2 linked regions of the Hydrogenophilus thermoluteolus genome follow. The main gene of each other region encodes a partner of the protein of the gene in region 2 in a complex. Links are inferred from orthologs where the notes say so. Each region holds a gene or a part of one and is shown on either strand. Other genes may lie near its edges. The genes, in order: tsaD and tsaB.

What was found.
Region 1: the proteins of tsaB (region 2) and tsaD are in contact, whole or in part, in a solved structure (PDB 4WQ4), measured with the Escherichia coli proteins. The link is inferred for Hydrogenophilus thermoluteolus from one-to-one orthologs.

What each region holds. Positions count from the first base shown.
Region 1 is NZ_AP018558.1:1,659,830-1,662,950, forward strand. The notes cover bases 315-3,121. They hold tsaD (tRNA (adenosine(37)-N6)-threonylcarbamoyltransferase complex transferase subunit TsaD), read right to left. Parts: upstream 2,320-3,121; coding sequence 1,309-2,319; downstream 315-1,308. Other genes in these bases: HPTL_RS08050 (H-NS histone family protein), read left to right, coding at 355-720; plsY (glycerol-3-phosphate 1-O-acyltransferase PlsY), read left to right, coding at 723-1,379; rpsU (30S ribosomal protein S21), read left to right, coding at 2,420-2,632; dnaG (DNA primase), read left to right, coding at 2,714-3,121. Also shown: site-specific tyrosine recombinase XerD, read left to right, coding at 1-279.
Region 2 is NZ_AP018558.1:1,081,345-1,084,603, reverse strand. What follows is about bases 108-3,052. They hold tsaB (tRNA (adenosine(37)-N6)-threonylcarbamoyltransferase complex dimerization subunit type 1 TsaB), read right to left. Parts: upstream 1,981-3,052; coding sequence 1,234-1,980; downstream 108-1,233. Other genes in these bases: HPTL_RS05255 (peptidylprolyl isomerase), read left to right, coding at 3,022-3,052; HPTL_RS05260 (BolA family protein), read left to right, coding at 2,672-2,947; HPTL_RS05265 (septation protein A), read left to right, coding at 2,023-2,670; rimI (ribosomal protein S18-alanine N-acetyltransferase), read right to left, coding at 767-1,237; HPTL_RS05280 (uracil-DNA glycosylase), read right to left, coding at 108-770. Also shown: more of HPTL_RS05280, read right to left, coding at 1-107; more of HPTL_RS05255, read left to right, coding at 3,053-3,259. UniProt on the Escherichia coli protein: Required for the formation of a threonylcarbamoyl group on adenosine at position 37 (t(6)A37) in tRNAs that read codons beginning with adenine.

The sequences.
Region 1 (3,121 bases), 580 kb from region 2 along the record:
GATGCACTTTTTCTCACCCAAAATGGCGGAGCGATGACTCGGCAACGCTGTTGGCAATTGATCAAACGCTATGCCATCGCAGCAGGGATCGACCCGCGCAAAATTTCCCCCCATACCCTACGCCATGCGTTTGCCACCCACTTATTGAATCATGGCGCCGATTTACGCGCGGTCCAGATGTTACTTGGCCACGCCGATATCAGTACCACACAAATCTATACCCATGTCGCGCACGCCCGTCTCGAAGCGCTCTACCATCGCCACCACCCCCGCGCCTAATCCTCACGCGCTTGTCAAAACAAACAGTTTTGCTAAAATAGAAACGTTCGTTCAATTTATAAAAGGAATTCCGCTATGGCTCTGCACAATATCCCATTGGAAACGCTCGAAGCCCTTTCCATCGAAGCTTTGGAAGAGCTGAAAAAAGATATCGAAAAAACCATCGTCAAAAAACAAGATGAGCGGCTCGAACAACTCAAAGAAGAGGTTCGGCAAATGGCCGAACGGCTCGGCGTTCCCTTTGAAACGCTTCTGGAGCGGTTGACCCGCGAACGGAGTGGCAAGGGGCGCAAAAATAGCGCGCCGAAACGCAAACTGCCGTGGCGCTTCCGCCACCCTACCGATCCCGACAAAGGTTGGACGGGCCGCGGTTTGCCACCGAAATGGCTCCAAGAGTGGGAAGCCTCTGGGCGTTCGCGTGAAGAGCTGCGCATCGGCTAACGATGAGTTGGCACATCCTGTTCGCGCTGCTCTTTGGCTACGCGCTCGGATCCGTTCCCTTTGCGCTGATCACCAGTAAACTCTTCGGCTTGCCCGATCCGCGCACTTTCGGATCGAAAAACCCGGGCGCTACCAATGTGCTGCGCACCGGTCACAAAGGAGCAGCGCTTTTGACGCTCATCGGTGACGCTGGCAAAGGCGCCGCTGCGGTACTGATCGCACAAGCTGCGACGCAATCCCCCACCCTGGCGGCTGCCGCAGGGCTCGGCGCTTTTCTGGGCCACGTCTTCAGCTATTTCCTTCGTTTTCAGGGCGGGAAAGGGGTCGCTACCGCGCTCGGCGTCCTGTTGGCGATCCAACCGTTGTTGGGTCTCATCGCCGCGCTCATCTGGCTGACCGTCGCGGTGGTCTCCCGCTACTCGTCACTGGCGGCGCTCATTGCGGCGCTCCTTACCCCACCGCTCGCGTGGCTCCTCAACCGCACCCCAGCCGAAGTGGCTCTCGTCACCGTACTCGCAGCGATACTTATCGCACGACACCACCAAAACATTCGCAATCTTTTGCAAGGGACAGAGTCGAAAATCGGCGTTAAAGCGGCAACGGCCAGCGCGGATGGATCATCACCCGGTAATCCGTCTTCACCGGAAAACCCAACCTGACGCGTTGCGCCGCAGCGTGCGCAATCATCGCTCCATTGTCGGTGCACCACTGCGGCGGGGGAAAGACGACCGAACAGCCTAGCGCCTCCAACTCAGCCGCCAAACGCGCGCGCAACTGCGCATTCGCGGTGACTCCGCCCGCCGCAACCAGACGGCGGGCACCCGTCATCTCGACCGAACGCACGGTTTTAGCCACCAACACGTCGATCACCGCCGCTTGAAACGACGCCGCCAGATCCGCCTTCGCCTGAGGGTCGTCGCCAATCGTTTCGGCAGCAAGCGCCACCGCGGTTTTCAATCCACTGAAACTGAACGCGATCTCCGACGACTGCATAAGCGGGCGCGGCAGTGCATAGCGCGTTGCATCCCCCTGCTCGGCCAGTTTTGCCAACTGTGGGCCGCCCGGATAGCCCAACCCCAGGATTTTGGCGGTTTTGTCGAACGCTTCACCCGCTGCATCATCGATCGTCTCGCCCAACAACCGATAGCGCCCCACGCCTTCGACCCACAAAAGCTGCGTATGACCGCCCGAAACAAGGAGCGCCACGAACGGAAACGCCAAATCGGGCGCAGCCATCAACGGCGAAAGCAGATGTCCTTCCAAATGGTGGATCGGCATCGTCGGAACCCCGCGGGCAAACGCCCAACTCTCGGCAAACGCTGCGCCCACCAAAAGCGCGCCTGCCAAACCGGGCCCCGCCGTGTACGCGACCAGATCCACATCCGCCGGCGTCCAGCGCGCCTGCGTGAGCGCACGCGCGACGAGCAGCGGCAACCGCCGCACATGGTCGCGCGACGCCAACTCTGGCACCACTCCGCCATAATGGGCGTGCAACGCCACTTGAGAAAACAGTTCGTGCGCAACCAGCCCGGAAGCGTCATCCCAAAGCGCCACCCCGGTCTCGTCACACGACGTTTCGATCGCCAAAATCCGTTTCATGCCGCGATTGTACCGAATCCCACCGTGAAAAGCCTTGCCCCCAGTTGCCGCACTCAGGTATAATCGCATGCTTTCCGGTACCAGATTCGAGGAAACATTCATGCCCTACGTGCGTGTCAAAGAAAACGAACCCGCCGACGTGGCGATCCGCCGCTTCAAGCGTCTGGTGGAAAAAGCGGGGATTTTGACGGAACTGCGCAAACGCGAGTTCTATGAAAAACCTTCGGAAGAGCGCAAACGCAAGCGCGCTGCCGCGATCAAACGCTACCAGAAAAAACTGCGGATGCAGATGCTTCCCCCGAAAATGTACTGATCACATTTTTTTCCTTCGTTTTGCTGCCTGCCACACTGAAGGAGCCGCTGACTTCAGTGTGGCGATTTGCTTTGCGCTGCAATGATCCCGCCTGAGTTCGTCGAAACCCTTCTTGCGCGCACCGACATCGTCGAAGTCATCGGCAAGCGGATCAAACTCAAAAAATCGGGCGTGAACTATTTTGCCTGTTGCCCATTCCACGGCGAAAAAACCCCCTCATTTTCCGTTTCACCCAGCAAACAGTTCTACCACTGCTTCGGCTGTGGCGCCCACGGCACTGCGATCACCTTCTTGATGGAATACGAGGGGATCTCCTTTCCCGATGCCGTCGAAGCGCTCGCCCAAGAAGCCGGCTTAGTCGTTCCCAAAACCCGAACGGGTGACCCAAAAGCCGCGGAAACGGCCCGCAACGAACGCGAACAGTTGTTGCATCTCCTCGAAAAAGCCGCCCACTTCTATCAGCAGCAACTGGCACGCCACCCCGAAGCG
Region 2 (3,259 bases):
GCCGGGTTGCGCAACAAATAGGCGGGATGGTAGGTGACGACAACGGGAATCCCGTGGTAATCGAAGCGACGACCACGCGCTTGGGCGATTTTCACCTCTTCGTCGAGGAGCGCAAAAGCAGCTGGCTTGCCCAACGCGACGATGATGCGGGGCGCAAGGAGTGCGATTTGACGCGCGAGGAACGGGTTGCAGGCGGCGATCTCTTCCGGGTGCGGCGTTCGGTTCAAAGGGGGGCGGCATTTCACCGCGTTGGCGATATAGACATCCGCACCGCGTCTGAGCCCAAGGGCAAAGAGCATCTCATCGAGCAACTTCCCTGCCGGTCCGACGAACGGCTCTCCCTGGCGATCCTCTTCGCGTCCCGGCCCTTCGCCGACAAAGAGCCAGCGGGCACGGTGATCCCCTACACCCGGCACCGCTTGGGTTCGCTCACGCGACAACGGACAGGCTTGACAGCGGCGAATCGCCGCTTCGAGCGCCTCCCAATCCATCGTGGCGATCTGCTCGGCCCGCTCAGGGAATCGCGACGAAGGGGGCTCTGGCGGCGCTTGGGGTGGGGTTGGTTGGCGGGACGCCTGCCGTTGTGTCTGCTGGCACGGGTAGCGCGGCGCCGAACGGTCGGTATCGATCGTGACGTCCTGGGGGTTGGTTTGGGTATCGGTCTGCGTCTGCGCAGAACGATCGGAGATAAGCCAACGGGACCGCAACCGCCAAAGCGGCGTGAGTTCCATCGCGTCGAGCCATGCGAAACGGCGCAACGGATCGGTCATCGCGCGCTCCCGTCTGCGGTGCGATCCTTGCGCATCACCCAGGCATCGATGCGCTGGCCATCGGGTAGGCGATAGTAGGCTTTGCGGAGCGCTACCCGCTGGAAACCATGCCGTTCGTAGAGACCGATTGCCGGTCGATTGTCGGCTCGGACTTCGAGCCAAAAGGTGGCCGTTTCCTGGTTATGGGCGAAGAAATGGGCCAGTAGGCGCGCGCCAAACCCCTGTCGGCGATAGGGTTGCGCTACGACCAGATTGAGTAAATGGGCTTCGTCAGTGACCCACAGGCCCACGAGATAACCGACAGGACTGTGATTGCAGCGAAGCGCCCAACCTCGCTGGCACGCATTGGGTTGCCAACAGGCCACAAAATGGTCCGCTTGCCAAGGCATGGGCTGGCATGCTGCCTCAAGAGGAAGGAGCCAATCGAGATCAGCACGGGTAAGCGGATCGATCGTGACCGCGTTCATGCCCTACTCTGTGTTGCCGCTTCGCGTTTCTTTGCCCGTAACGCTTGCTGTTCTTCCAGGGTCAGCGCGACGCGCTCCCGGACATAAACCGGTTGCGCTGCATCGGCGGCGACGAATTGCTCCTGCGCGGCGGCTGCGCGCGCCGCGGCAAGGAGCGCTTCGGGCGCGATCGCGTCGATCCAGCGCGTTTCGAATGGCGCTGGCCACGATTCCGGCCAACCCTCTGCGAGGCGAAACCCCGCGAAACGAAATTCGGTACCATCGGGATCAATCGCGATCTCATCCCAGCGGGCGGTATGCGGTGAGACGAGTGCTGGTTCCGAACGTGGTTGCCATTCCCCGCCCGCGGTCACTTCGAACCAACGGTGGTACCACTCACCCATGCGGGCGTCGGCAGCAACCCAGACGCGGCCACTCGGGCCCTCCGGGTATGCCGAGCGCCCGACCAGTGCCAGCGCGTCGAGCGCCAACAGAGGTTTGCCCAACGCCATCCCCATCCCCTGCGCCACCGCGCACGCCAAGCGAACCCCGGTGAATGCCCCGGGTCCCGCACCGAACGCGATCGCATCGATCTCCTGCTGCCAGTTGCCAAGCCCCTTTTCCGCAAAAGTCTGGGCAATGGCCGCGAGCAAGTGCTCGGCGTGGCGTGCATAGCCCTGAAGCTTACGGGTATGCACCGCCTCATCCCACTGGACGGCGACGCACGCATGGTCAGAAGCGGTATCGAAAGCCAAGATTTTCATGCCTGCGATTGTACCGAGAAAAGCAGGTACAATCGTGTCACCATGAAGTTTCTTTTCGACCTCTTTCCGCTGATCGCGTTCTTTCTCACCTACCAGGTGCTGAATGTCCTGCCCGACTGGCGCGACGCGCTGGCGCCTTGGTTCGGTGACGGGATTGCACCCGATCGGGTGCCCATCCTTGCGGCCACCGCAGTCACCATCGGCGCGACTGCGTTGCAGATCGTCTGGCTCAAAGTACGACGCAAACCCGTCGACAAAACGCTCTGGGTCACCTTTTTCCTCGTGACGCTCTTGGGTGGAGCAACGATTTTCTTTCACGATCCCCGTTTCATTCAGTGGAAACCCACTGCGGTCTATTGGTTCATGGCGCTCGCGTTATGGATTGCGCGTTTGAGCGGCCGCAACCTGATGGAACTTACGCTGCGCCACCATGTCCAATTGCCGCCGCGAAAGTGGCGTAGCCTCTCGGATGCGTGGTCTGGTTTCTTTCTTTTTTTGGGCGCGCTCAACTGGTGGGTGGCCAGCCACTTCAGCGAAGCGGTATGGGTCCAGTTCAAGCTCTTCGGGACGTTGGGATTGACGCTGCTTTTCGTCGTGGGACAGGCACTTTGGCTACACCGCCACGCGCTGCCCGATCCTTCGGCGAATGCGCCGAACGCCACCGGTTCGAGACAGGGTGAAGAAAGTTAGTATGAATCCGACAGAAAAGACACAAGCGATCCGAGAACGGCTTACCGCCGCACTTGCGCCTTGTCGGTTGCAGGTCGAAGACCAAAGCCATCTTCACGCCGGGCACAACCCCGCCGCGCAGCACGGCGGCACCCATTATGCAGTGACGATCGTCTCCGACCAGTTTGCGGGCAAACGCAGCATCGAGCGGCATCGCATGGTCTATGACGCGTTGGGTTCGGTGATGGCCTCGATCCACGCGTTGGCAATCACCGCGAAAACGCCGGATGAACCGTGACACTTTTATTGGGGTGTAACACAGAGTTTGTAAGACATATTTTGGTACGTTCAATTGACTTCGAAAGGAAAGCGATGAAAACCATTAGCCAGCGCATGATCCGTTTGACCGCTGCATCCGTCTTTGCGGGTGCCTTCGCACTCCCCCTCTGGGCTGGAGACGTTGCCAAGGTCAATGGACAGGCGATCCCAGAATCCCACCTTCAAGCGATTCTCGACAAACAGATCGAGCAAGGGCAAAAAGACACGCCGGAGCTTCGCGAAGCGATTCGGGAGGAGCTGGTCCGCCGTGTCGCGATCGAGCAGGCGGCAA